Regions from separate parts of the Dietzia sp. IBK-p2-16D genome, predicted to be linked through region 1. Evidence: riboswitches for the same ligand, from Rfam matches in the RefSeq annotation. Region 1 holds a riboswitch; the other holds the start of a gene.
The links. Region 1 has a riboswitch for cobalamin ahead of AC3DE3_RS12965 (VWA domain-containing protein). Riboswitches for the same ligand answer to the same signal wherever they lie in the genome.
Positions count from the first base shown of each region.

Region 2: it holds a riboswitch for cobalamin, as region 1 does, so the genes downstream of both, AC3DE3_RS05760 (ABC transporter substrate-binding protein) here and AC3DE3_RS12965 (VWA domain-containing protein) in region 1, are expected to answer to the same signal.

Region 1 is NZ_JBYMTL010000006.1:6,723-15,962, reverse strand. It holds gene AC3DE3_RS12990 (hypothetical protein) at 40-1,212, shown strand; gene AC3DE3_RS12985 (hypothetical protein) at 1,220-1,693, shown strand; gene AC3DE3_RS12980 (hypothetical protein) at 2,093-3,028, shown strand; gene AC3DE3_RS12975 (cobalt-precorrin-4/precorrin-4 C(11)-methyltransferase) at 3,351-4,109, opposite strand; gene cbiT (precorrin-6Y C5,15-methyltransferase (decarboxylating) subunit CbiT) at 4,106-5,350, opposite strand; cobalamin riboswitch at 5,426-5,612, shown strand; gene AC3DE3_RS12965 (VWA domain-containing protein) at 5,635-7,854, shown strand; gene cobO (cob(I)yrinic acid a,c-diamide adenosyltransferase) at 7,854-8,468, shown strand; gene AC3DE3_RS12955 (cobyrinic acid a,c-diamide synthase CobB) at 8,462-9,240, shown strand, end outside.
Region 2 is NZ_JBYMTL010000002.1:299,841-322,245, reverse strand. It holds gene AC3DE3_RS05830 (aminotransferase-like domain-containing protein) at 1-1,086, opposite strand, end outside; gene AC3DE3_RS05825 (PaaI family thioesterase) at 1,270-1,668, shown strand; gene AC3DE3_RS05820 (tautomerase family protein) at 1,709-2,089, shown strand; gene AC3DE3_RS05815 (HTTM domain-containing protein) at 2,766-3,494, opposite strand; gene AC3DE3_RS05810 (hypothetical protein) at 3,488-3,856, opposite strand; gene AC3DE3_RS05805 (alpha/beta hydrolase domain-containing protein) at 3,871-5,223, opposite strand; gene AC3DE3_RS05800 (hypothetical protein) at 5,311-6,060, opposite strand; gene AC3DE3_RS05795 (hypothetical protein) at 6,312-6,809, opposite strand; gene AC3DE3_RS05790 (acyl-CoA thioesterase) at 7,129-7,953, shown strand; gene AC3DE3_RS05785 (acyl-CoA dehydrogenase family protein) at 7,979-9,622, shown strand; gene AC3DE3_RS05780 (cytochrome P450) at 9,768-11,135, shown strand; gene AC3DE3_RS05775 (long-chain fatty acid--CoA ligase) at 11,254-12,888, opposite strand; gene AC3DE3_RS05770 (carboxymuconolactone decarboxylase family protein) at 12,976-13,392, opposite strand; gene ggt (gamma-glutamyltransferase) at 13,545-15,584, shown strand; cobalamin riboswitch at 15,585-15,722, shown strand; gene AC3DE3_RS05760 (ABC transporter substrate-binding protein) at 15,812-16,771, shown strand; gene AC3DE3_RS05755 (FecCD family ABC transporter permease) at 16,768-17,796, shown strand; gene AC3DE3_RS05750 (ABC transporter ATP-binding protein) at 17,793-18,668, shown strand; gene AC3DE3_RS05745 (MBL fold metallo-hydrolase) at 18,668-19,489, shown strand; gene AC3DE3_RS05740 (TetR/AcrR family transcriptional regulator) at 19,486-20,124, opposite strand; gene AC3DE3_RS05735 (MMPL family transporter) at 20,117-22,405, opposite strand, start outside.

The DNA.
Region 1 (9,240 bases):
CATGAAATATTCGAAGACGGAACCCTTCCCCCACTTCACGTGGATGACGTCATCAGCGTCAAACTCTCCTTGTGCTCATCCGCAGCAACCAACGAACCGGGCACGACCGCCCACCGCGTCACGGTGCAGCCGAAGTTCGGAGATGCCCCCTGGTCTGACCAGGACGACACCCTCTGGTGGCCGTTCGACGTCACCGGCGACGGGTGGAGCTCCACCTGGCGTCACCACTCCCCTGTAGCCGGTCTGATGCACGTCACCGGCTTCCTCACCCCCGACTTCAATCACGCAGTGCCTGGCCGGCCTGGCACAGTGACCGGCAGGGTGCGTCGCCTGCAGCTCGTGGAGCAACAGGTCAAGAAGACGGGTAGATCGCACGGGTATGTCCCGGGTACCGAGCGGCTCACCGACCTCGGCACGTCGCCGGACCGCTACTGGCCAGCCTGGTGGAATTTCGCCGAGGACGGCGAGTTCGAAGAACGCTGCATCCTGGTTGATCTTGACCTGGATGATGTTCCCGACCAGTCGCCCCGGTTCGAGGCCGGCGACGTGGCGGCCCACGGTTCCGATGTGTGGGTCATGGATCGATCCACGCCCGTCCTTCTTCACCTGGACCGATCCCAATCCCCCAACAGGCTGACCGAGTACCTACTCCCGCTGGCGTTCGAGCCGCCCGGTTACGGCGGGAGCCGGCGTCTTCACGCCGACAGCGGCGGGTGCTGGATCACCTGCCCGGCAGAGATCGTGCGCTGCGACCACAGTGGACCATCGGAGGTGACAATTCGACGCGTCACCGAAGACGGAGGCAACTTCACCGTCGTTGTCGACGGTCGGCTGTTTGCCATCACCCAGCCGTATCCGTCCGTGCGTATTCACGACCGATACGGTCCGATCCGCTTCGACCCCGACGACTACCCGTTTCGTGAGCTCATCGACGGCAAGCTCGTGCGCGTCGAGGACCGGAAGACGATGACTCTGGCGTGGGGAGATCGAGAACAACGGTGGCACCGGGACCAGGCCAAAGCCACCAGGGGGACGAAGTGGACCGACGACGATCAGCTAATCATCTGTGCGGCTGACGGCACTGAACACGCGGTCGACTTCACCGGTAGAGCCCGCGGACACGTGCACTGGATTCACCCCGACCCCGATGACGACCCGGCCAATGCCGACCTCGACGACCCGATAACCTATCCGCCCGCCTGGCAGGAATGAGCGAAGCATGCAGCTGAATCGACTCGTTGCCCATCTGGAGCCCTTGGACACGTCTACGGTGACTGGCATCAAGGGTGTCGCACTGATGATCGACGGGCGACCGTTGGTGGATCACGCTGCAGACGTCGAGAGGGCAGAGATCCGAGCAGGGAAAACGGACGGTCCGGCCGGCTCGTACCTCCCGATGTTTGTCGCGGACGTGAAGGGCCCTGAGCATTTTCTGGGCCGGCCCGAGGTATCGCGCTTCGGCGATGGAGACACCGTTCTGCTGGGGTGCGCCTGCGGGACCTGGGATTGTTGGCCGCTGACGGCACACGTCGAGGTCCGGGATGACGTCGTCGAATGGCACGGGTTCCGGCACGGAGTCAGGGAGTGGGACTACCAAGCACTCGGACCGTTCGTTTTCGACCGTGCGGCGTACCAAGAGCAGTTCGCGGCCATCGATTGGTCCGACACCGGGATCCCTCCAGGCGGGTGGTGAAGGCTCGGCCAGACGCCCCTCAAGCGACCCACTCGCTCCAGGGGGCTTGCACAAAGCCCAGCGCAACGGCGGTTGATCGCTACTGTGGCACTGGTGGGCACTGATCGCGTTGAGATGGCGTTGGATCCAGCAATGATCGGCGCGTTGCTTGGATCCCCCTACTTCCATGCCGGTTTTCGCGCTTTCGCTGACCCTGAAGCTGCAGCGTTGTACCGCTTGACTCCGACTCCCCCACTTCGGGCGGGAGACACCGTCCAGTGGCCCGCTCGAGACGCGCGTACCCGACGACTCCGACAGAAACCACCCTCACTGAGGCCGTTCGGCACCTGGCGCGACTTCGTCCAGCACAGACGACGTCCTCGCCTGTCTCGCCCGTACACCGTGCAGTCCCGCAGTCCCATGCAGCTGGAGCTTCGTAGCCCACGCGGGGCAACAGTGGGCTTCAGGATTGAAAGATCAAGCACCGACAACAACGCGGTGGTCTGGATCGAGTCAGACTTGCCCGACCGGATGACTCGGCTCCTGTTCGCCTATCTCGAGGCCGAAGGACGGGACTGGCAACACTTCCTCCACAGCGGGATCCAGCCCCTCACCCGAGATCCCCACCTCGAATGGGTCCAGGAACATCGAAGTCTGGGTGATGTACACGCGGCCCGTACCGAGAGCACGGTCGAGCTCGCCGGCTTCGACATTCTGCTGCTGATCCGACACCCCGCTCGCACGGACGAACGGGACATCACCTGGACCGAAGTGGCCAGCGCAAATGGTGTGACGATCTCGCCATCATCGTTGTGGTGGGACCTGGCAGTCACCGACGGAAATCCCCCACCTCAAGACCCATACGATGCCTGCGATGACCGCTTCGGGACACCGCTTGAAGGCGCAGAAGGACTTGTCGAGATCGAGGCGCTCTTCGAGGTTCTTGCCGGCCACACATCGACACCCGAGGTGGCGTTCGGCGCGGTCTTCGACACCTCAGGCCTTGCCTGGCATACCTACGGACCAGGCCCCGACCACTCGGTGGCGTACTACACCACCGATCCCACCGCGGCTATCCACCCGGAACTCACCGTTGTCCCTGCCTCCCAGATCTGCTCACCGCTCGTGGAGCTTGGACGCGAGATGCGGGTTCTCGAGACCAAGGTCACCGACATACCCGCGATGACGCGTCTCGCCTCTGACCGCTTCCGCGGCGTCGATGCCCTGTGGCCCGAAGGCCAGGAGTGGCTCTTACTTACCGACATCGACTGGGCATACTCCTTACTCGGTTGCGCCCAGGCCACCGCGGACGCGACCCGCACCGCAGATGGAATCGAGGCTGTCGAGGTCACCTGACCCGACAGGTCCCCCAGCTTGGGCAGCATCCTTGGTGTTGCGACCGGCACCCCAGCGGGACTCGTGCCACAAGTGGGGATATCGACCCTGCGACACAGCGAGAACGCCGCCACCCGCTCCGTCCCGCACGGGTGTACCCCACAGGGGACGTGACTACGCCTCGATGCTGGCGAGCGCAGCTGAAGCCTCTCCGATCCTCGCGGGTCTCGCAGCTGGCGTTCCTGGCGAGCCACGCGGCCCTTCGCCGATACCGTTGCGTCAGTTCGGGCTTCCTGGCGGCCGGAGGCCACTGTCTGTTGCCCGCTGCCTTCGGCCTATCCGTTCAGCCCCGCCGCTTCGACTCTCGCTCCGGGCTCGACGCGTACAACCACGATTCCGCCTCGCCCGGCCGCACCAACGCCGGTCCCACGAGGATCACCGCTGCCTGGCGCAGGCCAGCCGCCTCCACCGCTGCGGCGATGTCAGCGAGAGTGCCGCGCAGCTCCACGCGGTGCGAGCGGCTCGCGTTGGCCACCACCGCCACCGGGCAGTCGGCGCCGTGCGTGGGGATCAGCCGCTCAGCGAGTTCGCGGGTACGGGTGATCGCCAGGTGCAGTACCAGCGTCGCGCCGGTGGCGGCGAAGTTCTCCAGTGACTCCGTCGACGGCATCGCCGTCGACCGAGCCTGAACGCGGGTGAGCACCACCGACTGCACCACCTCGGGAACCGTGAGCTCCACCCCCAGCTCGGCGGCTGCCGCCGCATAGGCGGGAACACCAGGAACCACATCCCACGGAACGCCCGCCGCGTCGAGTCGGCGAGTTTGCTCGGCGAGCGCCGAGTACAGCGACGGGTCACCCGAACAGAGCCGGACCACCTCAAGACCCTCGGAGTGGGCCGCGGTGATCTCCGCGATGATCCCGTCCAGGTCCAAATGCTGGGTATCCATTAGCCGGGCCTCGGGTCGGCAGTGGTCGAGCACACCGTCGTCGAGATAGGTCCCCGCGTACAGGCAGACGTCGGCGGCGGCAAGCGCCGCAGCCGCGCGCAGCGTCAGCAGGTCAGCGGCGCCGGGGCCGGCTCCCACGAAGTGAACGGTCACGAGCTCTCCCCTGTCTCCGAAGTATCAGCCGCAGCGACGAAGGGCTTCGCGGCCGCCCACTGCACCACCGCACGGGCCGGGGCCCAGCCGGTGAATCTGCCGATCGAGTCGGCGTGCTCGACCTGGATCCTTGTCAGCTCCCCGCCGAATTCGGCGCGGGCGTCGATCACCACGCGCTCGGTCTCCAGGGTCACCGCGTGGGCGACCAGCCGGCCGCCCGGCGCGAGCGTGTCCCAACACCGTCGCAGCAGGCCAGGGGCGGTGCCACCCCCGCCGATGAACACCGCGTCCGGCCGCGGCAGACCGTCCAGAGTCTGCGGCACCCGGCCGTGGACGACCTCCAGCGCGGGCACCCCGAGCGCGGCCGCGTTGCGCTCGATTCGCGCCGCCCGCTTGGGATCGGCCTCGAGGGCGATCGTCCGACACGACGGGTGCGCGCGCATCCACTCGATGCCCACCGACCCGGCGCCCGCACCCACATCCCACAAGAGCTCACCGGGGGCCGGTGCGAGCCGCGACAGAGCCGAGGCCCGCAGGTCGCGGCGGGTGAGCTGGCCGTCGTTCTCAAAGGCGTCGTCGGGCAATCCCGGCGCCAGCCCGAGTGGGCGGGCGGAGGAATCGGCCACGCACTCGATGGCCAACACGTGCAGGGCGGGAGCCTCGCGATCGACAGCCCAGTCGCGCGCCGCGCGGGAAAAACGGGCCTCGGCCGGGCCCCCGAGATCGGCGAGCACGGTCATCGCGCTCCCCCCGAAGCCGGCGCCAACAAGCATCGCGACGACCTCTCCCGGCGTGTGCCGGTCGGCCGAGAGCACCAGCACCCGCCGCCCCGGCGCGAGCTCTCGGGGCAGCGCGCGGTGGTCGCGCAGCACCGCCACGGACTCGGCGGGCCACCGCATCCGGGCGCGGGCCAGCGCGACAGAGGACACCGCCGGGAGCACCTCGACCGCGTCCACGCCGAGCAGGTCGATCAGGGTGGTGCCGATCCCGGCGACCAGCGGATCACCCGAGGCCAGGGCCGCGATCGACCGCCCGCGGAACCGCTCGAGGAGCTCCGGCAACCCGTCCCGCAGCGGCCGCGGCCACGGCACCCGTTCGGCCGTCACGTCGCCCGGAATCATCGCCAGATGACGCTCGCCGCCGAGCACCACATCGGCGCCCAGGACGGCGCGACGGCGGGCCTCGTCGAGCCCCGCCCACCCGTCGCCGCCGATGCCGACGACCACCACCCGTGCATTCATGACGCGGAACCCTACCGCGACACCTGAGGCGCCCCGGGACAGGCCGTTGGGCTAGCCTCGGGACCACACAACCGAACAGACCCCACAGCACGAGGTGCCCCACGACCCGCCACAGGCGGGGCGGAGGGGAGAATCAGGGAAGCCGGTGAGAATCCGGCACAGGGCCCGCTACGGTAACCCGGCCTCTCAGGCGATCGCGCCCCGCGCGCACGTCCGAGATGAGCCGGGAAGTCCGGAGACCGGCCTCGCGCTGACCAGCCTGGCAGACGAGAGCGGGAGCCCCCATGCCACTGCACTACCCCTTCAGCGCTGTCGTCGGTTCCGACGACATGGCGCTGGCCCTGACGCTGACCGCGGTGTCCCCGGCGGTCGGCGGCGTGTTGATCCGCGGTGAGAAGGGCACGGCCAAGTCCACGATGGTCCGCGCCCTCACCGGGGTCCTGCCGGAGGTCGAGGTCGTCACCGGCGACCGCTTCTCCTCCGCACCCGAGGACCGCGGCTCCGAGACCCCGGACGGGCGTATCCCCCACGACGCGCCCACCGAGCGGCGGCCGGTCCGCCTGGTCGAGCTACCGATCGGGGTGTCCGAGGACCGCATCACCGGATCACTACACCTGGAGAGTGCGCTCGCCGACGGTGTGACCGTGTTCCAACCTGGCCTGCTCGCCCGCGCGAACCGCGGACTGCTCTACGTGGACGAGGTCAACCTGCTCCACGACCACGTGGTGGACCTGCTGCTCGACGCCGCTGCGATGGGCCGGGTGACCGTGGAGCGCGACGGCATCTCGGTGGAGCACGCCGCGCGCTTCGTGCTGATCGGCACCATGAACCCCGAGGAGGGTGAGCTCCGGCCCCAGTTGCTGGACCGCTTCGGCCTCACCGCGGAGGTGGCCGCACCTCGCGACCCGGAGCTGCGCGCCGAGGTGGTGCGCCGCCGGATCGCGTTCGAGGCGGACCCGGCGGGGTTCGTTGCCGCCCACGCCGCCGACGAGGCCGCAGTGCGCGAGCGGATCGCCGCCGCGCGGCGCGTGCTCGACCGGGTGAGACTGACCCCCTGGGCGCTGTCCACCATCGCCCGGGTGTGTGCGGGCTTCGACGTGGACGGCATGCGCGCCGACATCGTCACCGCCCGCACCGCCGCCGCCCACGCCGCTTGGCAGGGCCGGACCCGGATCACCCGCGAGGACATCCGCGTCGCCGCGCGCATGGCACTACCCCACCGCCGCCGTCGGGCCCCGTTCGATGCGCCGGGCCTCGACGAGGACCTGTTGGAGCGGCTGCTGGGCGACGACGACGAGCCCGATCCCGACCCTCGAGACGAGACCGCGCCGGCCGACGACGCCGAACAGTCGGAGTCCGCAGACGAGTCCGCGTCGGCAGACACCTCGGATGCAGAGTCCGCCCCGGCGCGGGCGTCGGCCGAGGACGCCGGGCACGAGCACCCGTCCGGCCAGGCCGAGCAGACCGAGGACAGCCCCGGCGCTGGCGACGACTCCGGCACCGCGGGCACCGACCAGGCGGACGGCCAATCGGACGACGACGCCGACGGCCGAGCCGACGAGCTGCCCGGCGGACACGCCGCGGAGGACACCCCCGCCGACGCCTCCGGGTCCGACGCTCCCGGGCCCACCCCGCCCGAGCCAGGCACGGTCACCGCGGCCGCGGCGCCGTACCGCACCCGCCTGCTCGCCGTCGCCGGTACCGGCCAGGGCGCGGCCGGCCGCCGGTCGAGGGCCCTCACCACCAGCGGCCGCCGCATCGGCGCGGGCGCGTTCACCGGGTCCGACCTGCACCTGCCCGCCACGATCCGGTCCGCCGCGCCGCAGCAATCCGCCCGCGGTCGCGGAGCCGGCCGCGATGGTGGCCGACTCCGGCTGGCCGCCGAGGACCTGCGCTCGTCCGTACGCGAGGGCCGCGAGACCAACCTCGTGCTGTTCTGCGTGGACGCCTCCGGCTCCATGGCCGCCCGCACCCGGATGGAGCAGGTCAAGACCGCGATCCTCTCCCTACTGCTGGACGCCTACCGACGCCGCGACAAGGTGGGACTGGTGACCTTCCGCGGGGCCGCGGCCCACGTGGCCCTGCCGCCCACGTCGTCGGTCGACATCGCGGCCACTCGCCTCGCGGAACTCCCGGCGGGCGGCCGGACCCCACTGGCGGAGGGACTGATCACCGCTGCTGAGGTCCTGCGCATCGAGGGCGTCCGCGATCCGCGGCGGCGGGCCCTCCTCGTCGTCGTCACCGACGGCCGCGCCACCCACGGCCCGGACGCCCTCGCCAGGTCCCGCACCGCGGCGACCGGGCTGGCCTCCCTCGGCGTGGCCTCGGTGGTGGTGGACTGCGAGACCGGCCGCTTCCGGATGGGCCTGGCCTCCGAGCTCGCCGGGCACCTGGGCGCTGAGCACGTGCCACTGGGCGAGGTCACCGCCGAGGGACTCACCGATACCGTCCGCGCCCGCACCGCGCGCCCCCGGGGCGTCGACCCCCGGAACGAGGTGGCCTGATGCCCAAGGGACAGCCGGAGATCGTGCCCGACGACGGGCTCAGCACCCGGCAACGCCGCAACCGGCCGCTGGTCATGGTCCACACCGGGCCCGGCAAGGGGAAGTCCACCGCCGCGTTCGGCCTGGCGATGCGCGCCTGGAACCAGGGCTGGGACATCGGGGTGTTCCAGTTCGTCAAGTCCGCCAAGTGGCGCATCGGCGAGCAGACCGTCATGGAACGCCTCGCCCGCCTGCACGACGAGACCGGCGAGGGCGGGCCCGTCGAGTGGCACAAGATGGGCTCGGGGTGGTCGTGGTCGCGCAAGGACGGCACCGAGGACGACCACGCCGCCGACGCCGCCGAAGGATGGGCCGAGATCAAGCGGCGCCTCGCCGACGAGCGGCACGACCTCTACCTGCTCGACGAGTTCACCTATCCCATGAAATGGGGCTGGGTGGATGTCGACGACGTGGTCGCCACCCTCGCGAACCGCCCCGGCCGGCAACACGTGGTGATCACCGGCCGCGACGCCGACCCCCGGCTGCTCGAGGTCGCCGACCTGGTCACCGAGATGGGCAAGGTCAAGCACCCGATGGACGCCGGGCAGAAGGGGCAGCGGGGCATCGAATGGTGACCGAGCTGCCGCGCATCGTGGTGGCCGCACCGGCGTCGGGGCACGGCAAGACCACCGTCGCGACCGGCCTCATGGCCGCGCTGCGCCGCACCGGGCTGGAGGTCTCGGGTCACAAGGTGGGCCCCGACTACATCGACCCCGGCTACCACGCCCTGGCCACCGGGCGGCCGGGCCGCAACCTCGACCCGCACCTGGTGGGCGAGGAGCGGATCGAGCCGCTGCTGCTGCACGGTGCCGCCGCGGGTGGGGGCGAGATCGGCGCCCGGCCCGTGGGACGGCCCGCCGACGTCGCGGTGATCGAGGGCGTCATGGGCCTGTACGACGGGCACATCGGCGGCGACGGGTTCGCCTCCACCGCCCACGTCGCCGCGCTCACCGGGACCCCCGTCGTGCTGGTGGTGGACATCTCCCACGCCTCGCGCAGCATCGCCGCGGTGGTGCTGGGGATGGCCTCCTTCGACCCGGCTGTGCGGATCGCCGGGGTGGTGCTCAACAAGGCTGGCTCGGTCCGCCACTCCGACGAGGTCCGACGCGCGCTGGCGCCCCTCGGCATCCCGGTGCTGGGTGTCCTCCAGCGCGACGACGACGTCACCGCCCCCTCCCGCCATCTCGGCCTGGTCCCCGCCGCCGAACGCCCGGAGGCCGCGCGCTCGCTCGACCACCTGGCCGGGAAGGTGGCCGCGTCGATCGACCTGGAGGCCGTCATGCGGATCGCGCGTGAGGCGCCGCCGCTGGCGGGCGAGGCGTGGTCGGCGGGAGCAGCGTTGGGCGG
Region 2 (22,405 bases), on a different contig from region 1:
GAGTGCTCGGCGCGCGATCTGCTGACGGGATCGGGCGTCACCGCGTCGCCCCTCCTCCAGCCTGGTGACGGTCCCGTCCTTGATCCACCCGGTTGCCAAGGCTGTGACGATGCCGGGGGCGCCCCAGCTCGTGGCGCGCAGGCTACGTGTGAGTGTCTCGACGTGCTGGTCGGGAGCCACGGCGAATCCAAAGCGCAGGCCGGTGGCGACGTTCTTCGACAGGCTGGCGATGTGGAAGGTTCGCTCCGGGGCGATGTCCTGCAGCGGCGGCGGTGCTTGATCGTCGAGGAAGGCGTACGTTCCGTCCTCGACGAGAAGGACGTCGTGGGCGCGGGCGATGCTCGCCAGGCGTTCGCGCGTGATGTCGTCCAATGTCCAACCGAGGGGATTGTGGACAGTGGGCATGGTGTAGATCGCGCGGACGGGTCGAACGTCACATATCCGGTCGAGCGCGTCCAGGTCCGGGCCGTCGGGAGTCGTAGGGAGAGCGACAAGATCGAGTCCACGTGCGGTGCACACCATTTTCAGGCCGGGATAGGTGAGTGCATCGCCCACGATGACCTCGCCCGCCTTGGCGGTGGAGGTCAAGACGCAATCAAGGGCCTGTTGTGCCCCTCCTGTCAAGAGAACCCTTGCGGGGGGCACGTCGATATTCCGGTCGAGGAGGTAGGTGGCGACAATGGCCCGCTCGTGACTGCGTCCGCCGGGCGGTTGTTGATACAGGAGTGAATCGAGATTGCCCGAAGTCGACATTTCGCGCAGCGCGTGGCGTAACAGTGTGACCTGGTCAGTCGCCAAGGGTTGGTTGAACGACAGGTCCGCGATGCGAGGCACGGTGAGTCGCCGGGACGGTTCCAGTCCGTCATGCCCCTGCTGATCGCGGACGAAGGTCCCTCGCCCGGGTTCTCCGGCGATCAATCCCATTGCGGAGAGCTCGGAGTACACGCGCGTGGCCGTAGCCAAGGCGATCCGGCGCTCGGCGGCCAGTGCACGGTGGGTAGGAAGTTTGGTTCCGGCGGGCATTTCACCGCTGCGGATGCCTGCGGCGATCTGATCGACGATCGACTTGTAGGCGGCTGGACGCACAGCCCTCCTTTCCGCGTGTGTATCTAGGACAATATGTGGATCGTACCAACCCCGGGGGATTAGCGTCTGGGCCAACCACATCACGAGAGGGACCCCATGCCTGACGCTCTGCAGAATCTTCCTGTAATCGACTACCTCCGCAAGCATGTCGCCGGCACGTTGGAGCCGGGCGATCGCACGCACATGCGGTATCCGACCGCGATTTCCCAATTCCTGGGCTTCCGAATCGCCGAAATCGATCTCGGCCGCGCGGTGGTGCAACTGGATGCCGACGCATCAGTTCATGGAAATCAGCAGGGGACTGTGCACGGCGGGATGCTGGTCGAGCTGGCAGACGCCGCGATCGGCACCGCACAGTCCACGCTGATCCGTCCGGGTGAATCGTTCACGAGCATCGATCTCAAGGCGACGTTCCTGCGACCGGTGTGGCGTGAACAGCTCACCGCGACAGCACACGCAACCCACCGCGGACGAACGGTGAGTCACTACCTCTGTGAGATCACCCGCCTCGACGGAAAGCCGGTCGCGACAGTGACCAGCGCCGTGATGACGCTGCGCGGCGAGAAGGCGGAAGGCCGATAAGCACGCCCCTTGCCGGGCGACGAAGAAGGAAAGTAAGAATATGCCTCTTGTTCACATCAATATGCTTGCCGGCAAGACCGACTCGTACCGGCAAGCAATTATCGACAGCGTCTACCAAAGTTTGCGCGAGACCTTCAACGTTCCGGAGGATGACCAATTTGCGGTTATCACCGAACACGATGCTGCGAATTTTCGCTACGGGAAATCTTATCTCGGGATCCCACGGACGGACGACCTGGTCTTCATACAGATTACTGCGAACAACACGCGGACGATTGAACAGAAGAAAGCACTCTTCGGACGGATAGCCGAACTCGCGGGTCAGGATCCAGGCCTTCGGCCTGAAGACGTTTTCGTGAGCCTGGTCGAGGTAGCGCAAGAAAACTGGTCACTCGGAAATGGACTAGCGCAATACGCCTAGCCGATCTTCGGTGCACTTCCCGTCGCAGCCCAGCACAGGAGCGTTGGCAAGCTTCCTTACCCGAATGGGCCCCGCCCGATGAGTACACCGATCATCACGCCGGCGGGGCCATTGACCGACGCGCGGACGCGAGGCCCGGCGAGCCGGCTTCGGCTTCGACTCCGGTCTCCCTTCGATGATGTTCTCCGAGTCCGTCGACTCCACCCGAAAGTTCCAGCCCAGCTCGTCCCGGCGACGGAACCGAGTCCGCACACTCCCGCGGCTGACGATGAGCACCTCCTCGCCACCATCACCAGAACGGTTCAGCAACGTCCCGATTCGATCAGCCATGAGGAGACCCTTCCGCCCGGAATCTGTATCAATAGATCCTAAACCCCACGGGAAGGTGTTTCATAAGTATCAAACTAGACCCTGTGACACAGCGGCGACGGTTGGCGGCATGCCGTCCCGCACGGGTGTAATCCAGCGGGATCCGCTCGAGCCAGCTATCTCGCGGGTCGCGAGTCGATTCGACGAATGTGGCGTCAGTCGTCAGATGACGGGGAGGACCCGGATACGAACGGCACTAAATGGCTCCGAATGGTGTGCTCACCACGTGCCTTGGCAGGTACCGCTCACCCATTGGCCGGGAAGGCCGATCATGTCGCCTGCATCCGGCGACTGTCCTCATCCAGTGTCATGGCCGACCCGCAGGTAGCGCCCTCGAACCGTCCCGGACCGGCGGGGCGATGTGATCCCGGAAGAACGGCAGGTAGAGGCACAGCATCATCGCCCCGTAGATCGACAGATCGAGGAACAAGCCCACCCCGTCGGTGACGAAGGTGATGAGCCCGATGTGGAAGAGAATCCCCACCACCAACGCCGCCCAGCGAGTCCGCGCGAACCAGAGCCCAACTGCCAGGAACGCCTCGATCGCGATGGACGCGACTGAGACCGCCACGAGGAACTGGGGAGGGGGATCGGCACCGACGATGGTCCGCCAGAAGCCGTGCTGGACCATGGATGCATAGAGCTCGGAACCCGACAAATACGTCTCATTGACCTTGGTCAGGGCGGCGAAGGCGTAGACGATCGTGAGCTGGATCCTCAATAGCTGGGGTTCACTCACACCCATCGCGAGGATCGCGCAGATGACGATCATCAGATAGGTGTGGTGGTTGTACATCCCGAGACCGAAAAGGAACACCGACAGTCCCGCGAGCGCCGCCGCGGCCGCAAGCCGAGGCCACCAGCCCCGCACGAGCAGGAACGCCGCCGATAGGACTGCCACCCCCACAGGCAGTGCGACCGGTGCCTGGTCGGTGAACCCGATCCCGTCCTCGTGGGAGATCGACGCGACCACCGTCAGTTGCAGCACCTTGACCGCGACCAACGCGCCGAAGACGGTTCGGAAGACGGTCAGCACCGGTACTCCCTCTCGTGGACCGACAGACCGTCCTCGACACCGGTTCGCGCCACCGAGACCAGATCGGGGTACCGCTGGCACAGCATCCCCGGCACGGCATCGCTGTAGGAGATCGCGCGGGTGACCATCGGCAGATCTCCCACATCCAGCACCCTCTCGGCGCCCTCCGCGGTCGAGCCGGTGTACGTCCCGTGCTCCACCGCGGAGAACATCTGCCAGCTGAACGGGTACTCGCGGGTCGGAAGTCCTCCCTCCTCGGCCCACCGCGTGGCCAGGAGGAGGGTCGGCAGGGCGATCTGGACGGAAACGAAGAGCACGACCACCGCAGCGGTGCACAGGGAGATGACCCTGGACCGCGCCATCGACCGGCCCGCCCTCACCACGTGATGCGCTCGGGCCGGGCGTCGGCGAGGATCTCCGCGCGGTCGTCGGCCAGCAGGAAGCCCTCCGCGATGAGCCGGTCGGTGGCCTCCTCATAGGCGCGCAGGTACTCGTCCCGGCCCGACCACCGCTGACGCAACTGCTCCTCGGCCACCTCCTCCGTGCGTCCGAGGAGCATGCAGAAGGGCGCAGATTGCAGGTACGGGGCCCCGACCAACTTCTCGACAGGGGCCTCTACAGCTGGAGTGCGTACGCCACCGCGGCCGATGCCCAGATCGCCGGCGATCACCTCGTCGTCGTCGAGTTCGACCGGCGGCGCGCCAGGCGGCCTGGCCCCACCGGCCACCCACGACACCAGGTGACGCAGCGCGGCCCGCACGACGAACACCTGCTGGCCACTGTTGATGGCACCACCGCAGTCGACCAGGCCCGCCAGCTCTCCCAACTGGTAGGCGTCCGCGTGCGCCTGGCCGGCGATCTCCCAGGTCACCACGTTGTCAGAGTCCGGCTGGCGCGAGCGCGCCGAGTCGAGCAGGCCGCCCAGGTCGCCCTCGGCCTGGACGACCAACACAGGGGTGTCGAGGTCGTCGCGCAGGAGCATCGTGGACGAGCGGACGGCGGTGGCGATTCCGGCCGCGCGGCCACGGTCGTCGAACGGCAGTGCCCCGCCGCCTCGACTGTGCAGCAGGAACCCGTCGAACACGCCGACCAGCGGGTGCACGCCGTCGATGTAGGAGGTCAGGGCGATCGCCGACTGCGACTCCCCGATCGCGATCACCGTCTCCGGCGCCAACCCTGCCAGGGGGCCGTCGTCGCGGGCATCGCGGCAGAACCGGCCCACCTGCGTGACGATGTCGTAGGAATACGCATCGCCCGGGTGGTGCAGATCGCCGTAGCGCTCCCGGCGCTGCGCACGCAGGCCCGTGGTCTGCCCGCCCATCCCCACGGCCGCGTCACCGCCCTCGACGCCGATGAACTGCGCCGACACCCCGACCCACGCGTGGCCGGCCCGGATGATCTCGTCGGCGAGGTAGGTGTACTCCGGTGCCGCGTCCTGGCCGCCGCTGACGTTGAGCCACTCCACCAGCACCACCCCGCTGAACCGCTCGGCATCGGGCCGGCGGACGAGCACGCGGGTGGCGAACGGCGCCGAGTCGGCCTGAGCCAGCTGGATTCGCCCGTCGGTGGGCACTTCGCCGACCGCGTAGGACGCCGCCTCGCCGGACGCGGCCCACTCCGACTCCGTGTACCCCGCTTCCGCGAGGTCCGGGCCCGGGCGGGCGGCCATGGGCGGGGCGATCCGGCCTTCGGTGAGTTCGGTGAACGTCGGGGTCACGACTGGCTGCATGGGTCCGATTCTCCCCCGCCGGCCGCCGTCGCCGGATCCCTTTCGTCCACAGCCGCAGCCGGACCACTGTCGACCTACGCGGGCGGGTCACTCTCCGGCGGCGTCGGCCTCAGCGGTGGTGAACGTGGGCACCTCGGTGGCCGTCGTCGAGCTCGGCGTCGTGACGCTGGAGCGCGTGGTGTTCGGGGTGCTCGTCGCCGGGGTCGTCGAGTCCTCGTCCTGGGTCGCGGTCCGCGAACTCGTCCGGTTCGGTGAGGTCGCGACCGGGGGCGAGGGCGAGGTCGTCACGGTCGACGAGCCGGAGGGCGTCGACGGCGGGGCGCCCCGCCGGTCGCGCGACCCGCAATCACCCAGGTGCTTCTGCGCCATCCACGCCGGGGCCCCCCGGGCGATCGCGTCGGCCGGACAGGTCCCCAGGTAGATCGACACGTCGCCGACCCTGCGCCACCTGCCCCCCGAGTACGCCACCCAGTAGGGGTCGCCCGACACCGCGCTGGCCATGATCGCCCACCCGGAGCCGCAGTCGATGATCTGCGCGCCGCTGTTCGGGTAGAGCAGGTCGGAGTTGATCACCCCGGCGTCGCACTCCGGCCCCGACACCTCGAGCACTCCGGTGACCTCCGGGGCGGAGGCCGGCGGGACGAGTCGCGATATCCGGGGCGACGAGGGTGAGGTCACGGGAGCGGACGTCGTCGCGTCACCGGCCACCCGGTCCGGGCCCTTGCCGCCGGGCCTGACGAGCGCCGTCACACCGACCGCCACCACGAGCACCGTGACGAGGGCGGCGAGAACCACAACCAGTGTTCTCGAGGTGACGGGCTGGGGCAGTCCGGTCATCGCGCGTCTCCCGCCCGCTCGGAGGCCACACCGATTGTGAGGTCCCCCTTACTATATTCAGGGTCGCCATGAGGGTCAACGACCCTGACCCGCCCATGACGAACTCTCCAGATCCCCTGCCGGCCGCACCCGGGTAGTGGGCGGGCAGCATGTCTCAGCCACGCGATCACCGAGTAGGGAATGAGGCTGGCGGAGGGCGGCGGGAGCGGGCCGACGCGAGCTCCCACCCATGCCGCCTGCCATCGGAGTTATCAGAGGCGGAAGCCCGGTGGCAGCGGGACCGGGGTCGCATCGCCGGCCCCGGCGAGTGGATTCCACACGTAGACAGTCGAGTTGTAGGTGGCGGCCGCATTCGGCTGCCCGGGCGCCGGCTCCTGCTGAATGCGAAGCTCGACGTGGAAGTTGCTGTGCTGGCCCAGGAGGACTCGCGGAGTCTCACCCGGCTGGGTGGCGACGCGCTCACCGCGATGGAACAGCACGACTCTGGTAGGCGAGGACACGGTCCCCCCAGCCGTCTCGAGGAAGAGAAAACCGAGCTCGCCGCACAGGTTGGCGTGCGCGCCGACGATCCAGCCGACGCCTGGGAACGGACCCGGCGTCTCGGACGCGATCCGTTGGACGTCGACCGAGCAGTTCGCCGGAGGCGGCATGAGTGAATCGGTATTGACCGCCGCCGCTGTGGGCGCTGCGGCGACGGCGACGCCAGCGGCGGCCACGGCCGCGGCGACAGTTCTCGTGAATCCGGTCATGGGAGCCTCCTACCGCGCTGACGCCAAGGAAAGGTGACGTCGATCACATGCTAGAAGGGGTCAGCAACCGGGTCAACGGTCTTTCCGGTCTCCCCCGCAGCCACCCAACCGCTGAGCAATCCGGCCGCCACGACTGCCGCAGAAGAGAAAGGCTCGCGTTTCATACACCGCTCATCGGCAGGTTCCGCACACTGTGCCCGGCGCCCACATGGGCGGGGACGGGCGTTCCTCGTCGTCGTCGCCGTCCGGCTCGGTACGGTGAGCCCACGGCGCGCGCCGACCCCGGTGGCGACGCCCTCCCCGCCCGACAGGAGGTCTCGTGACCAGCCAGGACATCGCCACCCACGTTCTCGACGAGGCGGTCACGCTGGAGCCGATCGGCGAGAACCTCTTCCGCGGCCGCACGCACGAGGCGTATGCCAACATGATCGGTCCGTTCGGCGGCACCACGGCGGCCACCATGCTCAACGCCGTCCTGCAGCACCCAGACCGCCACGGTGACCCGCTCGCGCTGACCCTCAACTACGCCGGGCCGGTCGCCGAGGGCGAGTTCGTCATCGAGGCCCGCCCCGCCCGCACCAACCGCTCCAACCAGCACTGGTGGATCGAGATGCGCCAGGGCGACGAGGTGGTCACCACCGCCACCGCCCTCACCGGACTACGGCGCGAGACGTGGTCGGAGACCGAGGCCGCACCGCCCGTCGTCCCCGCGCCCGAGGACCTCAGCCCCACGGGCGCCGATCGCGGCGTGCGGTGGGTGGACAACTACGACATGCGGTTCGTCACCGGTGGGTGGGACGACGTGGCCTCGGGCGAGGAGAACCCGGAGTCGACGACGACGATGTGGATCCGCGACGTGCCGACCCGCGATCTCGACCATGTCGCGCTGACGTCGATGTGTGATTCGTTCTTCCCCCGCGCCTTCCTCCGGCTCGGTCGGCCGGTCCCGGCAGGCACCGTGACGCTGACGATCCACTTCCTGGCCACCGCCGACGAGATCACCGCGCAGGGCACGGACTTCCTGCTCGGCAGCGTGCACTCGCACCGGTTCCACGGCAACTACCACGACGAGGCAGCGCGCTTGTGGAGCCGCGACGGCAGGCTGCTGGCCACCGGAACGCAGCTTATGTATTTCAAGGGCTGAGGTATTTCAAGAGCTAGGAGGGCCCATGTCGGCGACCCGCAACCACACCACGCACGAGGTCCTCAACCAGGCGCCACCCCGGGTGGACGTGGACGAGTACGCCCTCAATCCGGCGCTGCAGGAGGCCGTGGCGGTCTTCTCGCCGCACGCGCGGGTCGAGGCGTTCCATGAGATCGGTCGGCACGTGGGCACCGAGCAGTACCAGCACGACGCCGAGCTCGCCAACACCTACCCGCCGGTCCACCGCGCCCACGACCGGTGGGGCAACCGGGTCGACGAGATCGAGTTCCACCCCGCCTACCACCGGATCATGGAGTACTCGGTGTCCCGCGGTCTGCACACCTCGGCGTGGGCCGACCCGGGGCCGGGGGCGAACGTCGAGCGGGCGGTGGGGTTCATGCTGGTCTCGCAGGTGGAGGCCGGTCACGGCTGCCCGCTGTCCATGACGCACGCGGTGGTCCCGTCGCTGCGGCTGAGCCCTGACCTGGCCGCCGAGTGGGAGCCGGCGCTGCTGTCGACGGTGTACGACCCCGAACTGCGCGACCCCGCCACCAAGTCGGGAGTGCTGTTCGGGATGGCCATGACAGAGAAGCAGGGCGGCTCGGACGTCCGCGCCAACACCACCACCGCCGAGCCTGTCGGTGACGGTGACGGTGACTGCTACGTCCTGCGTGGACACAAGTGGTTCTGCTCGGCGCCACAGTCGGACGCGTTCCTCGTGCTGGCGCAGGCACCGGCCGGTCTGAGCTGCTTCCTCGTCCCGCGCGTCCTGCCCGGCGGCGAGCGCAACCCGTTCCTCGTACAGCGCCTCAAGGACAAGCTGGGGAACAAGTCCAACGCGTCGTCGGAGGTGGAGTTCGACGGCACGCTCGGCTGGATGGTCGGCGAACCCGGCCGCGGTGTGCGCACGATCATCGAGATGGTCGGCCGGACCCGCCTGGACTGCGTGCTCGGCGCGGCGGCGGGGATGCGCCAGGGCGTGGCCGAGGCGGCGTGGCACGCCAGGCACCGGGCCGCGTTCGGAGCGACGCTGATCGACCAGCCCGCGATGGCCGCGGTCCTGGCGGACCTGCAGCTCGAGGCGGAGGCCGCGACGTGGACCGCGCTGCGTCTGGCCTCGGCGTACGACGACGACGAGTTCGCCCCCTACCGCCGGCTCGCCACCGCGGTCGCCAAGTACTGGATCTGTAAGCGCGGGCCGAACCACGCCTACGAATCGCTGGAGTGTCTCGGCGGCAACGGGTACACCGAGTCGTTCCCGCTCGCGCGCCGCTACCGGGAGCAGCCGGTCCTGGCCGTGTGGGAGGGCTCGGGCAACGTCATCGCGCTGGACGTACTGCGCGCGATGGCCCGCGAGCCGGAGTCCGTGGCCGCGTTCGACGCCGAACTGGCCGCGCAGCTGGGCGGCCACGAGCTGTACGACCGGCACGTCGAGCGGGTGCGCGCGCTCATCGGCCGCGCCGCCGCCGACCCGGGCGCGGCGCCGGCGATCGCCCGTCGACTGGTCGAGGCGATGGCGCTGGCCCAGCAGGGCGCGGTGCTGCTCGCCCACGCGCCGGCGGCGGTCGCGGAGGCGTTCTGCCTGGCCCGGCTCGGCGACGACCGCTCGGCCGAGTACGGCGCCCTGCCCGACGGCGTGGACGTCGACACGCTGGTCGCACGGGCCTGAGGCCCGGGAGTCGCGCGCAAGTGACGGGCGGGGTGGCGGGCGGAGCGGCGGGCCGATGAGGGAAACGACACCGCCGGTTTCGGTAATCGCGTGACAACTAGTGACGGCTGTCACACACTGGGGTCACCCGACAACGAGGTGCCTGATGTCCATCCCTGGTGATCCGCGGGAGAGGGTCTACCGACCCGGCCCGGCCCCACTGCGCTCCAAGCTGCCGGTCCTCGGCGGCACGCTCGAGTACGTCCACAGTCCCCTGGCAACCATGGCCCGCCGCTATCGCGATCACGGCCCCGTCTCCGACCTGAGCTTCCTCGGGGCCACGTGGACCGCTCTGATCGGCCCCGACGCCTGCCAGGCCGCGTTGCAGAACGCGGACAAGGCGTTCGCCAGCGGCCCCGGCTGGGGATACCTGGTGGGGCCGTTCTTCAACCGCGGGCTGATGCTCCTCGACTTCGAGGAGCATCACCACTACCGCCACATCATGCAGGAGGCGTTCACCCGTCCCCGGCTCGAGGGCTACACCCGCAGGCTCGCCCCACTGGTCGACGAGGGCATCGCCGCCTGGCCACCGGACCGGGCGTTCCAGATCTACCCCGCGCTCAAGACGCACACCCTCGACCTGGCGACCGAGGTGTTCATGGGTGGCGCCGAATACGCCGCGCCCGGCGAGTTGGAGCAGGTCAACAAGGCGTTCGTCGACTGCGTCCAGGCCGCGAACGGTTATTTCCGTTCCACTGCCGTGCCGTTCACCAAGTGGGGCCGTGCGGCCCGGGGGCGCCGGCTGCTCGAGGAGTTCCTGCGCCGCCACCTGCCGGCCCGACGCGCGAACCCCGGCGAGGACCTGTTCTCCGCCCTGTGCCAGGTGGCCGACGCCTCCGGCGGGATCGACGACGACGACATAATCAACCAGATGATCTTCCTGCTCATGGCCGCGCACGACACCACCACCAGCACGGTCACCTCGATGGTCTACGAGCTCGGCCGCGACGTCCAGTGGCAGGAGCGGCTCCGCCGCCAGTGCCAGGATCTGGGTCCGAACCCCACCCTGGCCGAGCTGGAGGAGCTGCCCGATCTGGCACTGGTGATGAAGGAGTCGCTGCGCCTGCACCCGCCGGTGCCGGTGATGGCGCGCAAGACGGTCAAGGACACCGAGATCCTGGGCGTGGAGATCCCGGCCGGCCGACTCACCTCGATCATGCCGCTGTACTCGCACCACATGCCCGAGTACTGGACGGACCCGGAGATCTTCGATCCCGAGCGGTTCTCCGAGGAACGGCGGGAGGACAAGTCGCACCGCTTCGCCTGGGAGCCGTTCGGCGGCGGGGTGCACAAGTGCCTCGGCATGATCTTCGCCAACCTCGAATCGAAGCTGGTGCTCAGCGCACTGCTACGCCACTTCGAGTGGTCGGTCCCGCTGGACTACGTGCCGCCCATGAAGAACGATTCCCTGCCCTACCCGGCGGACGGACTGCCCGTGTCGCTGCGGCCGCTCGCCCGCGTCGCCGCGGGCTGACCCCGCCGCGCACGATCCATCGACAAGACAGTTCCGCACACCCGCCTCTCGGGGGATGTGTGCGGAACTGTCTTCTCGTCGGGGTCGGGGTCGGGCGGGTCGGGCGGGTCGGGGCGGGTCAGCCCTCCAGGGCGTTGACCACGGTCAGGTCGCCCTCGGAATGCGAGACGCGGATGCGCTTCTTGTCGAGCTTGCCGACCGAGGTCTTGGGGATCTCGTCGACGAACGCGAACTTCTCCGGCACCTGCCACTTGGCCATCCGCTCGGCCAGGTGGGCCCGCAGCTCTTCGACGTCCGGGTCGGGGATGCCGTCCTTGATGACGACCGTGGCCAGCGGCCGCTCGTCCCACTTGGGATCGGGGATGCCGATCACCGCGGCCTCGGCGACGGCCGGGTGCTCGAGGAGGTAGTTCTCCACCTCGACCGACGAGATCCACTCGCCGCCGGACTTGATGATGTCCTTGGCGCGGTCGGTGAGCTGCAGGAACGCCTCGGGCGTGATGTAGCCGACGTCACCGGTGCGCAGCCAACCGTCGTCGAACTGATCCGAGTTCTCGACCTTGTGGTAGCTGCCGGTGATCCACGGGCCGCGCACCTGGAGCTCGCCCACCGATTCGCCGTCCCAGGGCAGGGCGGTGCCGGAGTCGTCGACGATCCGCGCCTTGACACCGGCGAGGAGCCGCCCCTGGGTCTTCCGCAGATCGAACTGCTGGTCCTCGGGCAGGGACGCCTTCGGCCGGGACAGCGTCCCGATGGGCGAGGTCTCGGTCATGCCCCACGCGTGGGTGATGTTGATCCCGTACTTGTCACGGAACTTGCGGATGAGCTCGGGCGGGCAGGAGCTGCCGCCCACCACGACGGAGCGGAAGCTCGACATGTCGATGGGATGGTCGACCGAGTAGGCGTCGACGGCCTGCCAGATGGTCGGCACGGCGGCGGCGAGGGTCGGCTTCTCGCTGGCGATCATCGCGGCCAGCGGCTCGGGCTGCAGGAACCGCTCCGGCATGAGCAGCGAGGCACCCACCATGAACGCGGCGTACGGGAGCCCCCACGACATCGCGTGGAACATGGGCACGATCGCCAGCACGTTGTCGTCGAGCGAGATGTTCATGCCGTCGGACATGCACACCTGCATCGAGTGCAGGTAGATCGAGCGGTGCGAGTAGACGACGCCCTTCGGGTCGCCGGTGGTGCCCGAGGTGTAGCACATGGCGGCGCCGTCGTTCTCGTCCACCTCGGGCCACTCGAACTCCGTGGGCTGCGCGGCGAGCAGCGCCTCGTAGTCGTGCACCTGGATACCCTCGGGGGCCTCGAGGCCCGCGGCGCCGCCGCCGGTGACGATCACGTGCTCGACCGTCGAGAACCGCGGCAGGAGCGGCTGGAGCAGCGGGATCAGGCTCGGGTCGACGATCACGACCTTGTCCTCGGCGTGGTTGGCCACGAACTCGAGCTGGTCCGGGAACAGCCGGATGTTGAGCGGATGCAGCACGGCGCCCATCGACGGGATCGCCAGGTACGCCTCCATGTGCTCGGAGTTGTTCCACTGGAACGTGGCGACGCGCTGGTCGGCGTCGATCCCCAGGGAGCGCAGCGCGTGGGCCAGCTGCGCGGCGCGTCCACCCAGATCCCCGAAGGAGATCTTGCGCGGTCCCTGATCGGTCCAGGTGGTCACGACGGCGTCCTTGTGGACGGTCGCACCGAACTGCAGGATCGTGCTGATGTTCAGCTGCTCCGGCATCATCGTGCTGCGCATGAGGGGCTCCTTGGTCGAGGGGTGTCGCCTGTCACTCTGGGGTCGAGACTACCCGCCGCCGTGGGCGTTCCCGCCGCTTGTGGGTGTCTACCCGTCGAGGTCGTCGAACACCGCCTGAACGGTCCTCATCGCCGCCAGCGCCGCCGGCGCACCGCAGTACCCCGACGCGTGGATGACCGCCTCGGTGATCTCCTCGCGGGTCAGCCCGTTGGTCAGCCCGCCGCGCACGTGTCCGGCCAGCTCGGCATCGGCGCGCAGCGCCACGAGCATCCCGATGTTCAGCAGGCTGCGGTCCCGGCGGCCGAGCCCGGGCCGATTCCAGATGTTGCCCCAGACGTTCTCGGTGACGACGTGCTGGATCGCCTCCGACGCCGTCCCGGCGGCCCGGTCCATGGCCCGGTCCACGAAGGCGTCGCTCATCACCTCACGCCTGGTCGCGAAACCCTGCTCGCGCAGATCCCCGGCCGAAGGCCCCTCGCCTGAACCGCTCGTCGTCGTCGTCATCTCTCGGGTCCCTCCACTGCGTCGGTCGGTCGGTCTCCGCCCATCTTCCCCGCGGGTCACGACTAGGACTCGGCCGGGCCGGAAGCGGCCCACGAACCACGCCGCCGGAGCAGTCTGTGGGGACGTATCCGGATCGGGAAGGCGGCCCGCTCATGAGCTCACGGAAGTCCGGTCGGATCGCGCGTGCGGTCCTCGCCCTGGGGCTCGCGCCCGTCCTGGTGGCCACGGCCTGCTCGACCGACTCGGGAGGCGCGGATCAGGACGCGGCGCCCACCTCGTCGTCGTCGGCCCCCGCGCCCGACCCCGCGTCCCCGGATCCCGCCGCACGACCCGGCTCCCTCGGCGGTCCCCCGCTGCCCGTCCAGGACGCCGCGCCGTGCGCCCAGACCGGCGGCGGTACGCCGGTGGCACGCCCCGGCGAGGACGCCGGTCCCGCCGGTCCCATCGCGGACAACCCCGAGATCGCGACCGGGTACCGCACCGGGATGACCCCCGTGGCCACCGCGTCGTACTCGGTGTCCACCGCGCACCCCCTGTCCACCCTGGCCGCGTGCGAGGTACTCGCCGACGGGGGCACGGCCGCGGACGCGCTCGTCACCGCCCAGGCCGTGCTGGGGCTGGTCGAACCGCAGTCCTCCGGCCTCGGCGGCGGCGGGTTCCTGCTCTACTACGACCAGGGCACCCGGCAGCTCGAGACCTACGACGGCCGCGAGACGGCGCCCGCGGCCGCCACCGTCGACTACCTGCGCCACATCTCCCCCGAGGACACAGGCGAGCCGCAACCCGACGCCCGCCGCAGCGGACGGTCGATCGGCGTACCCGGCATCCTGCGGCTGCTCGAGTCCGCGCACGACGACCACGGCACCCGCGAGTGGCGGGAGTTGTTCGACCCGGCCGTGGTGCTGGCCGACGACGGGTTCGACATCAGCCCGCGTCTGGCCGCGTCCATCGCCGACGCCGCCGAGGACCTGGCCCGCGACCCCGACGCCGCCGCCTACTTCCTCGAGGGCGGCACCGGGAAACCCGCCGGGACTCGCCTGACGAACCCGGCCTACGCCAAAACCCTCGCAGCAGTGGCCAGCGAGGGCGCCGACGCGTTCTACACGGGCGCGATCGCCGAGGCGATCATCGAGCAGGTCACCACGCAACGCGAGGGCATCACGCCGGGCGCGATGACGCTCGACGACCTCGCCGGCTACCAGGCGACCACCCGCGACCCCGTGTGCAGCCCCTACCGGGACCACGCCGTGTGCGGCATGGGGCCGCCGTCCTCCGGCGGCACCGCGGTCGCAGCGACCATGACGATGCTGGCGGACAAGAACCTCGCCGCGTACCCACCGACCGGAGTCGACGACGACGGAGGCCTGCCCTCGCCGGAGGCGGTGCACCTGGTGACCGAGGCGGAAAGGCTCGCCTACGCCGACCGCGACGTCTACATCGCCGACCCACGCTTCGTCCCGCCGCCCCTCGGCTCGCCGCTGACCCTGCTGCGTCCCGGGTACCTGGCCGGGCGGGCCGAGCTCATCGACCCCGACCGCTCCATGGGCGAGGCCGAGCCCGGCGAGTTCGCCTTCGACGCCCGCGGCGTGTTCACCGGACCCGAGCACGGCACCAGCCACATCAGCATCATCGACGCCGAGGGCAACGCGGCCGCGCTGACCACCACCGTGGAGTCGGCGTTCGGTTCCTTCCAGATGGTGGAGGGATTCCTGCTCAACAACCAGCTCACCGACTTCGCGGCCGAGCCCCGCGACGAGGCCGGGGAGCTGCAGGCCAACCGTGTGCAGCCGGGCAAGCGGCCCCGCTCGTCCATGGCTCCCACGATGGTCTTCGACGGATCTCCTCTCGCCCGCGGCGACCTGCGCGCGGTGGTGGGCTCGCCCGGCGGATCGCGGATCATCCAGTTCGTGGTCAAGACGCTCGTCGGGATGCTCGACTGGGGCCTGGACCCACAACAGGCGGTGGGCGCCCCGTCGTTCGGGGCGAGCAACTCCCCCGAGACGGCGGTGGGCGGGGAGCACCCGGCGGTGGCACGCGACCCGGCGGCGGTGACCGGGCGGCTCACCGAGCTCGGCCACGAGGTCTCCACGGACGACCAATCGTCCGGGCTCTCCGCGATCCTGCGGCAGTCCGACGGCACCCTCGTCGGCGGCGCCGACCCGCGGCGCGAGGGGGTCGTGCTGGGCGGGTGAGCTACCCTCGACAGGTCCGGTCCTGCACCGGACACCGTGGTACACGGCGGAAGTCGGTGTGAATCCGACGCTGTCCCGCAACTGTGATCCCGTCCCCTCGGACGGGCAAGCCAGGTCGGCCGATACCGCGGCGCCGTACGAACTGACCTCGGACGAAGGACGGTTGCGTGCCGCGACGTCCTCGTCGCAGCCGAGCTGCTTTCGTCCTCCGTCTCCCGGAGGATGTCATGCACCACCCATACCGGCGGCCCCGCCGACCCCGCTCACTCCTGCTCGCGGCCCCCCTGGCCGCCGTCACCCTGCTCGTCTCGGCGTGCAGCGGGACCGGCGGCGACGAGCCGGCGTCGGCCGATCAGACCACCGCCGCGGCCGACGATCCGCAGGCGATCGTGTCGCTGGCCCCGGTCACCACCGAGATGCTCTACGCCGTCGGCGCCGGGGACCGGGTCGTGGCGGTCGACGAGCGCTCCGATTTCCCCGCCGGCGCCCCGGTCACCGACCTGTCCGGTTACACGCCCAACCTCGAGGCGATCCTGGGGTACGCACCGGACCTGGTGGTGCTCACCGACGACAACGGCGACATCGTGGCCGGGCTGGAACGCTCCGGCGTCGAGGTGCTCCAGCTGCCGGCCGCGCAGACCCTCGACGACACCTACGCGCAGCTCGAACAGGTCGGCGCCGCCACCGGGCACATCGGCGAGGCCGCGGAGCTGGTGTCACGGATGCAGGTCGAGATCGACGAGATCGTCGCCTCCGTGCCGGAGCGCGAGACCCCGCTGACGTACTTCCACGAGCTCGACGACACCTACTACACGGTCACCGACGCCACCTACGTCGGCGAGGTGTACTCCCTGCTGGGCCTGACCTCGGTCGCCACCGGTGACGACCCGTACCCCCAGCTGTCGGAGGAGCTCATCCTCGAGGCCGACCCCGACCTGGTGTTCCTCGCCGACGGCCAGTGCTGCGGCATCACCCCGGAGGTCGTCGCCGAGCGGCCGGGGTGGGACGGGTTGACGGCCGTACGCGAGGGACGCGTCCACGTGGTCGACGAGGACCTGTCCAGCCGGTGGGGCCCGCGCATCGTGGACTTCATGCGCGAGGTCGCGGCGATCGTCTCGGCGGTGCCCGACGCCGCACCGGCCACGCCGGACACCGCGGGGGCGGCCGAGAGCCAGCCCACCTCATGACCCGCCCGTCGCCTCGCCACGCCCTGGTGCTCGGCGGGGCGACGCTGCTGCTGGGGGCCGCGGTCCTGCTGGGCACCCTCATCGGCCCGGCGGGGCTCACCCCGGGCGGCGTGGTGCTCGAGCTCGTCGGCCGATTGCCGCTGGTCGAGGTCGACTCCGGGTTCACCGAGCGGCAGCAGGTCATCCTGTGGGAGATCCGTATCCCGCGGGTGGTGCTGGGGGCGGTCGTCGGCGCGATGCTGGCGATCGCCGGGGCCACCTACCAGGGCGTCTTCCGCAACCCGCTCGCCGACCCGTACCTGCTGGGTGTGTCCAGCGGGGCGGGCCTGGGCGCGACCCTGGCGATCGTCGTGGGCGGTGCGATGGGATCGGCGATGGTGCCGCCCGCCGCGTTCGCCGGCGGCATGATCGCCGTACTGGCCACCTACACGCTGGGCCGCAGCGTCGGCGGCGGACGCAGCGAGGTCGTCATCATCCTCGCCGGCGTCGCGGTGGCCGCGTTCGCCAGCGCCGTCCAGACGTTCTTCATGCAGCGCCACGACGAGACCCTCCGCCAGGTGTACTCGTGGATGCTCGGCCGCCTCACGACCAGCGGTTGGTCCGACGTGCAGACGGTGCTGCCGTACGTGATCGTCTCGGTGGCGGTGATCGCCCTGTTCCGGCGCACCCTCGACGTCATGGCGGTCGGCGACACCGAGGCCGCGACGCTGGGGATCGCCCCGGCGCGCGTGCGGTTGGTCCTCATCAGCGTGGCCACGCTCGGCACCGCGGCGGTGGTGTCGGTGTCCGGTCTGATCGGGTTCGTGGGCATCGTCATCCCCCACGCGGTGCGCATGCTCATCGGGCCGGGTCACCGGCTACTCCTGCCGGTATCGTTGCTGGTCGGGGCCACGTTCCTCATCCTCGCCGACGTCGTCGCCCGGACCGCGATGAGCCCGGCCGAGCTGCCCATCGGCGTGGTGACGGCGGCGATCGGCGCCCCGTTCTTCCTCCTGGTCCTGCGTCGCAGCCGGGGGCACATATGAGCGCCACACCGTCCGCTGGGTCCGCAGGGTCCGCAGGGTCCGCGCCCGCCGCCCTGACCTGCCGTGATCTGCGGGTCACCCGCGACCGCACCGCCATCCTCCACGGCATCGACCTCACCGTGCCCGCCGGCTCCTGGGTGTCCCTCGTGGGCCCCAACGGGTCCGGCAAGACGACCCTGCTGTTCGCTCTCGCCGGTCTCATCCCGGCCACCGGTCGCATCGAGGTCGACGGGCTGACCCCGCGCCGGGCCGGACGCCGCCGGGTGGCGCGGACGGTCGCGATGATGCCGCAGCGCCCGGTCGTCCCCGAGGGGGTCACGGCGCGCGAACTCATCGGACTCGGTCGCACCCCCCACATCGCGCGCTTCGGCACCGAGTCCGCCCACGACCGCGAGGTGGTCGAGCAGGTCATCGACCGCCTGGGGCTGCACGCCCTGGCCTCGCGCATCGCCACGACCCTGTCCGGGGGCGAACTGCAGCGGGTGGTGCTGGGCCGCTCGCTCGCGCAGGAACCGCGGGTGCTGCTGCTCGACGAGCCGACGAGCGCGCTGGACATCGGCCACCAGCAGCAGGTCCTCGACCTGGTGGACTCCATGCGCCGCGAGACCGGGCTGACCGTGGTGGCGGCGATGCACGACCTCACCTCGGCCGCTCACTACGGGCAGCGGTTGGTGCTGCTCGACGGGGGCCGTGTGGTGGCCGACGGTCCGCCCGAGGAGGTCCTCACCGCCGAGCGGGTGGCGCAGGTCTATGACGCGCGCGTGGAGGTCCTCGACCGCCGCGACGGCCGCGCGGTGCTGCCGCTGCGCGAAGCCGGGCCGAACCCAGCCCCCGGCGCGGCCCCCGGCGCGGCGCCGGAGGCGGGCGCCTGATGGAGGTCGTCCTGCTGGGGACCGGCGCCGCCGACGGATGGCCCAACCCGTTCTGCCTGTGTTCCTCGTGCGACGGGGCACGCCGGCTCGGCGTGCTGCGCGGCCAGACCTCCGCGCTGGTCGACGACGAGGTGCTCATCGACTGCGGACCGGAGGCCCCCGGCTCGGCCGTGCGGCTCGGACGGTCTCTGGCGGCGGTCAGACATCTGCTCATCACCCACGCCCACGCCGACCATCTCGGACCGCAGGTCCTGCTGTTCCGCTCGTGGATCCCCGAGGCGGGTGAGCTCGAGGTGATCGGTCCCGCCGACGCGCTGGACGTGTGCCGTCCCTGGGTGGGCCCGGACGACCCGGTGCGCTTCGTCCCGGTCGCCGCCGGGGACCGGCTCTCGGTGGGCGCGTACGAGGTGCGCGTGCTCCCCGCCCGGCACCGCGTCTTCCGCGACGGGGACGCGGTCCTCTACGACGTGACCGGGCCCGACGGCACCCGCCTGCTGTGGGCGAGCGACACGGGGCCGTGGGACGAGGAGTGGTTCGCCGCGGTGCGCGGGGCCCGCTTCGACGCGGTCTTCCTCGAGGAGACGCTGGGTGACCGCGAGGAGATCTCCCCCGCCCACCTGGGCCTGGCCCGGTTCGCCGCGATGCTCCGGCGGTTCCGCGAGGTCGGGGCGGTCGATGAGCGGACCGACGTGGTGGCCGTCCACCTGGGCCACCACAACCCGCCGCCCGACCTCCTGGCCGGGCGGCTACGGGAGCACGGCGCGCGGGCGGGCGTCGACGGCGAGGTCGTCCGCTGCGGCCGCGGGACCACCTCCCGCTAGAGGAGCCGCCCGGCGCCGTCCCGGAGAAGGTCGAAGGCGACGTCCAGATAGGACCCCGGAGCGTCCGCCGGATCGTGCCCGTCGGCCTCCAGCGCGGTGCCGGAGGTACCGGACCCGGTCCCGCCCGATCGATGCCTGAGCACCGATGCCCCGGCGGCCAGGCTCAGGTCCACCATCACCCGCACCCGGAACGGGCTCAGCTGCGGTGCCCGGCCGCCGACGGCCTCGTACAGCGGTTCCAGGATCTGCTCGGCGACGCAGGCCCTCGCCTCGGCGCTCAGGAGCAGCCCGATCTGCTCGCCCGCCACCAGCAGGTTCTGCGCGGCGTCGATGTCGTCCTCCGAGCGCCCGTAGAGCTCACGGAACGCTGAGCGCAGGATGTCCAGTGGCGACAGGTCCGCCGGCGCCTGCTCCACCTGCCGCACCCATTCGGCGACCTGTTCGCGCAGGAAGTGCACGAACGCGTCCTCGCGGTGGGCGAAGTAGTTGTGGAACGTGCGGGTGGAGACCCCGGCGCGGCCCGCGATCGCCGAGACCGTCGCCCGCTCCGCCCCCTCGGCGACCAGCAGTTCGACTGCGGCCACCGCGAGGCGGGTGCGGGTGTCGGCCTTCTTCCGCTCGCGGAGGTTAGGCATTGGCGCGGGTCCCGGCGGGCTCGGCGTCCTCCTCGGCGGGGTCGGACCCCGAGTGCGCGGAACCGTCGGCCGTGGAGCCCATCGACTCGAGGGCCGAGCCCTCCACGTCCACGGACGGCAGGATGCGGTCCAGCCAGCCCGGGATCCTCCAGGCGCGCTCACCGAGCAGGAACATCACCGCGGGGATGATCGTCATGCGGACGATGAACGCGTCGAACAGCACCGCCACGGCCAGAGCGAAGCCCATCACCTTGATGAACTGCTCGTCGATCGTCATGAAGGCGGCAAAGACGCTGGTCATGATGAGCGCGGCGGCGGTGACGACGCGGGCGCCGTGCTTGAACCCGTTGGCCACGGCGTTCTGCGCGGTCTTGCCGTGGACCCAGCCCTCGCGCATGCGGGTGACGAGGAAGACCTGGTAGTCCATGGCGAGGCCGAACACGATTCCGATGAGGATGATCGGCAGGAAGCTGATGATCGGCTGCGGGTCGGAGATGATGCCGCCCCAGCCCTCCTGCCACAGCGCGACGGTCAGACCGAACGTGGCCGCGACCGACAGTCCGAAGCCCAGCGCCGCGATGAGCGGCACCCAGATCGACCGGAACACCAGCATCAGCAGGAGGAAGGCCAGCACCAGGACGATCCCGATGTAGGGCAGCAGCACCTCGGACAGTCGCTCCGAGATGTCTTCGTAGATCGGGGTGACGCCGGTGACCGAGTAGGTGCCGCCGGTCTCCTGCTCGAACTGACCGGCGCCCGCCCGGATGTCCTCGAGCACGGTGGCGGCGCGCTCGTCGGTCGCGCCGAACTCCGGGGTGATGAGCACCTGGGCCGCGTCGCCGGACTCGTTGGTCTCGATGATCTGCGCGTTCCGGACCCCGTCCACTGCCTGGATGTCGGTGACGGCGGTGGCCCAGGCGGCGGGACGCTCCTCCTCGGCGACGTCCATCGTGTCGACCAGGGCGACCATCGGGGCGTTGCGGCCGGGGCCGAACGCGTCCGAGGTGATGTCGTAGGCGATGCGGTTGGGGGTACCCGGGGCCATCGTGCCGTCGGACGGCATCGCCAGCCGCAGCTGGGCCGCGGGGATCGCGAGCACGCCGAGTAGCACGACGCAGGTGACGGCGTGCAGGACGGGACGCTTGCGCACGCGGCGGACCCAGGACAGGCCCATCGTCGGCTTCTCGTCCTCGGGGTCCGGAGCCTTGACCACGGGGATGCGGGCGCCGAACACCTTGGTGCCGACGGCGCCGAGCACGGCGGGCAGCAGCGTGATGGCCACGAACACGGCCACGGCCACCGTCGCGGCGGCGGACAGCGCCATGGCGGTGAGGAACGGGATGTTGATGATCGACAGGGCGGCGAGCGCGATGAGCACGGTGAGGCCCGCGAACACCACGGCGGAGCCGGCCTTGCCCACGGCGAGCCCGGCGAGGTGTGCACGATCCCGCACCGGGATCGTCTTGAGCTGCTGGGCGAGCTCGCGTGGCTCGAGGTCGTTGCCACCGATGTGCTTGACCAGCTCGGTGCGGAAGCGGGAGACGATGAACAGCGCGTAGTCGATACCGACGGCCAGACCGATCATGGAGGCCAGCGTCGGGGTGAAGTTGCTGATGGTGTCGGTGAACGAGGTGGCGGCGAAGATGCCGGCGATGCCGATGCCGACCCCGACGACGCCGACCAGCAGCGGCAGACCGGCGGCGATGAGCGAACCGAACGTGATGGTGAGGATGACGGCGGCCACGGCGATGCCGATGATCTCGCCGGTCGCGCTGATCTCGGAGGCCTGGAAGGCGTTGCCCGAGTAGGCGATGGTGAGCCCGTCCTCGTGCTCGGCGACGAGGTCGGCGAAGGCCTCACGGTCTGCCGTCTCCACGTTCATCGTGGTCTCGGCCGCGAACTGCAGCTGCAGGGTGCCGGTCGTCTCGTCCTCGCTCAGCGGGCTCAGCGCGGCGATGTCGGCGTCGATCTGCTCCTGCGGCGCGCCCTGGGCGGCCTTGGCCTCGGTCAGCTGCTGCGCCATGGCCTCGGCGGCGAGAACCGGGCTGACGATCTCCTCGGTGCCGGTGAGGAAGTCGAGTCCGCGGACGTCGGCCAGGAACGCGTCGACATCCTCTGTCACAGCCGGATCGGTGAGGGTGCTGCCCTCGGGGGCCTGGATGACCACGGTCCCGGTCGGGGCGTCGAGCTGGCTGGGCGAGCCGGGGAACCGCTCCTGGATCTTCTCCTGGGTCTCGATGGACTCGAGGCCCGGGATCGAGAAGCTGGAGGTGGTCTGCGT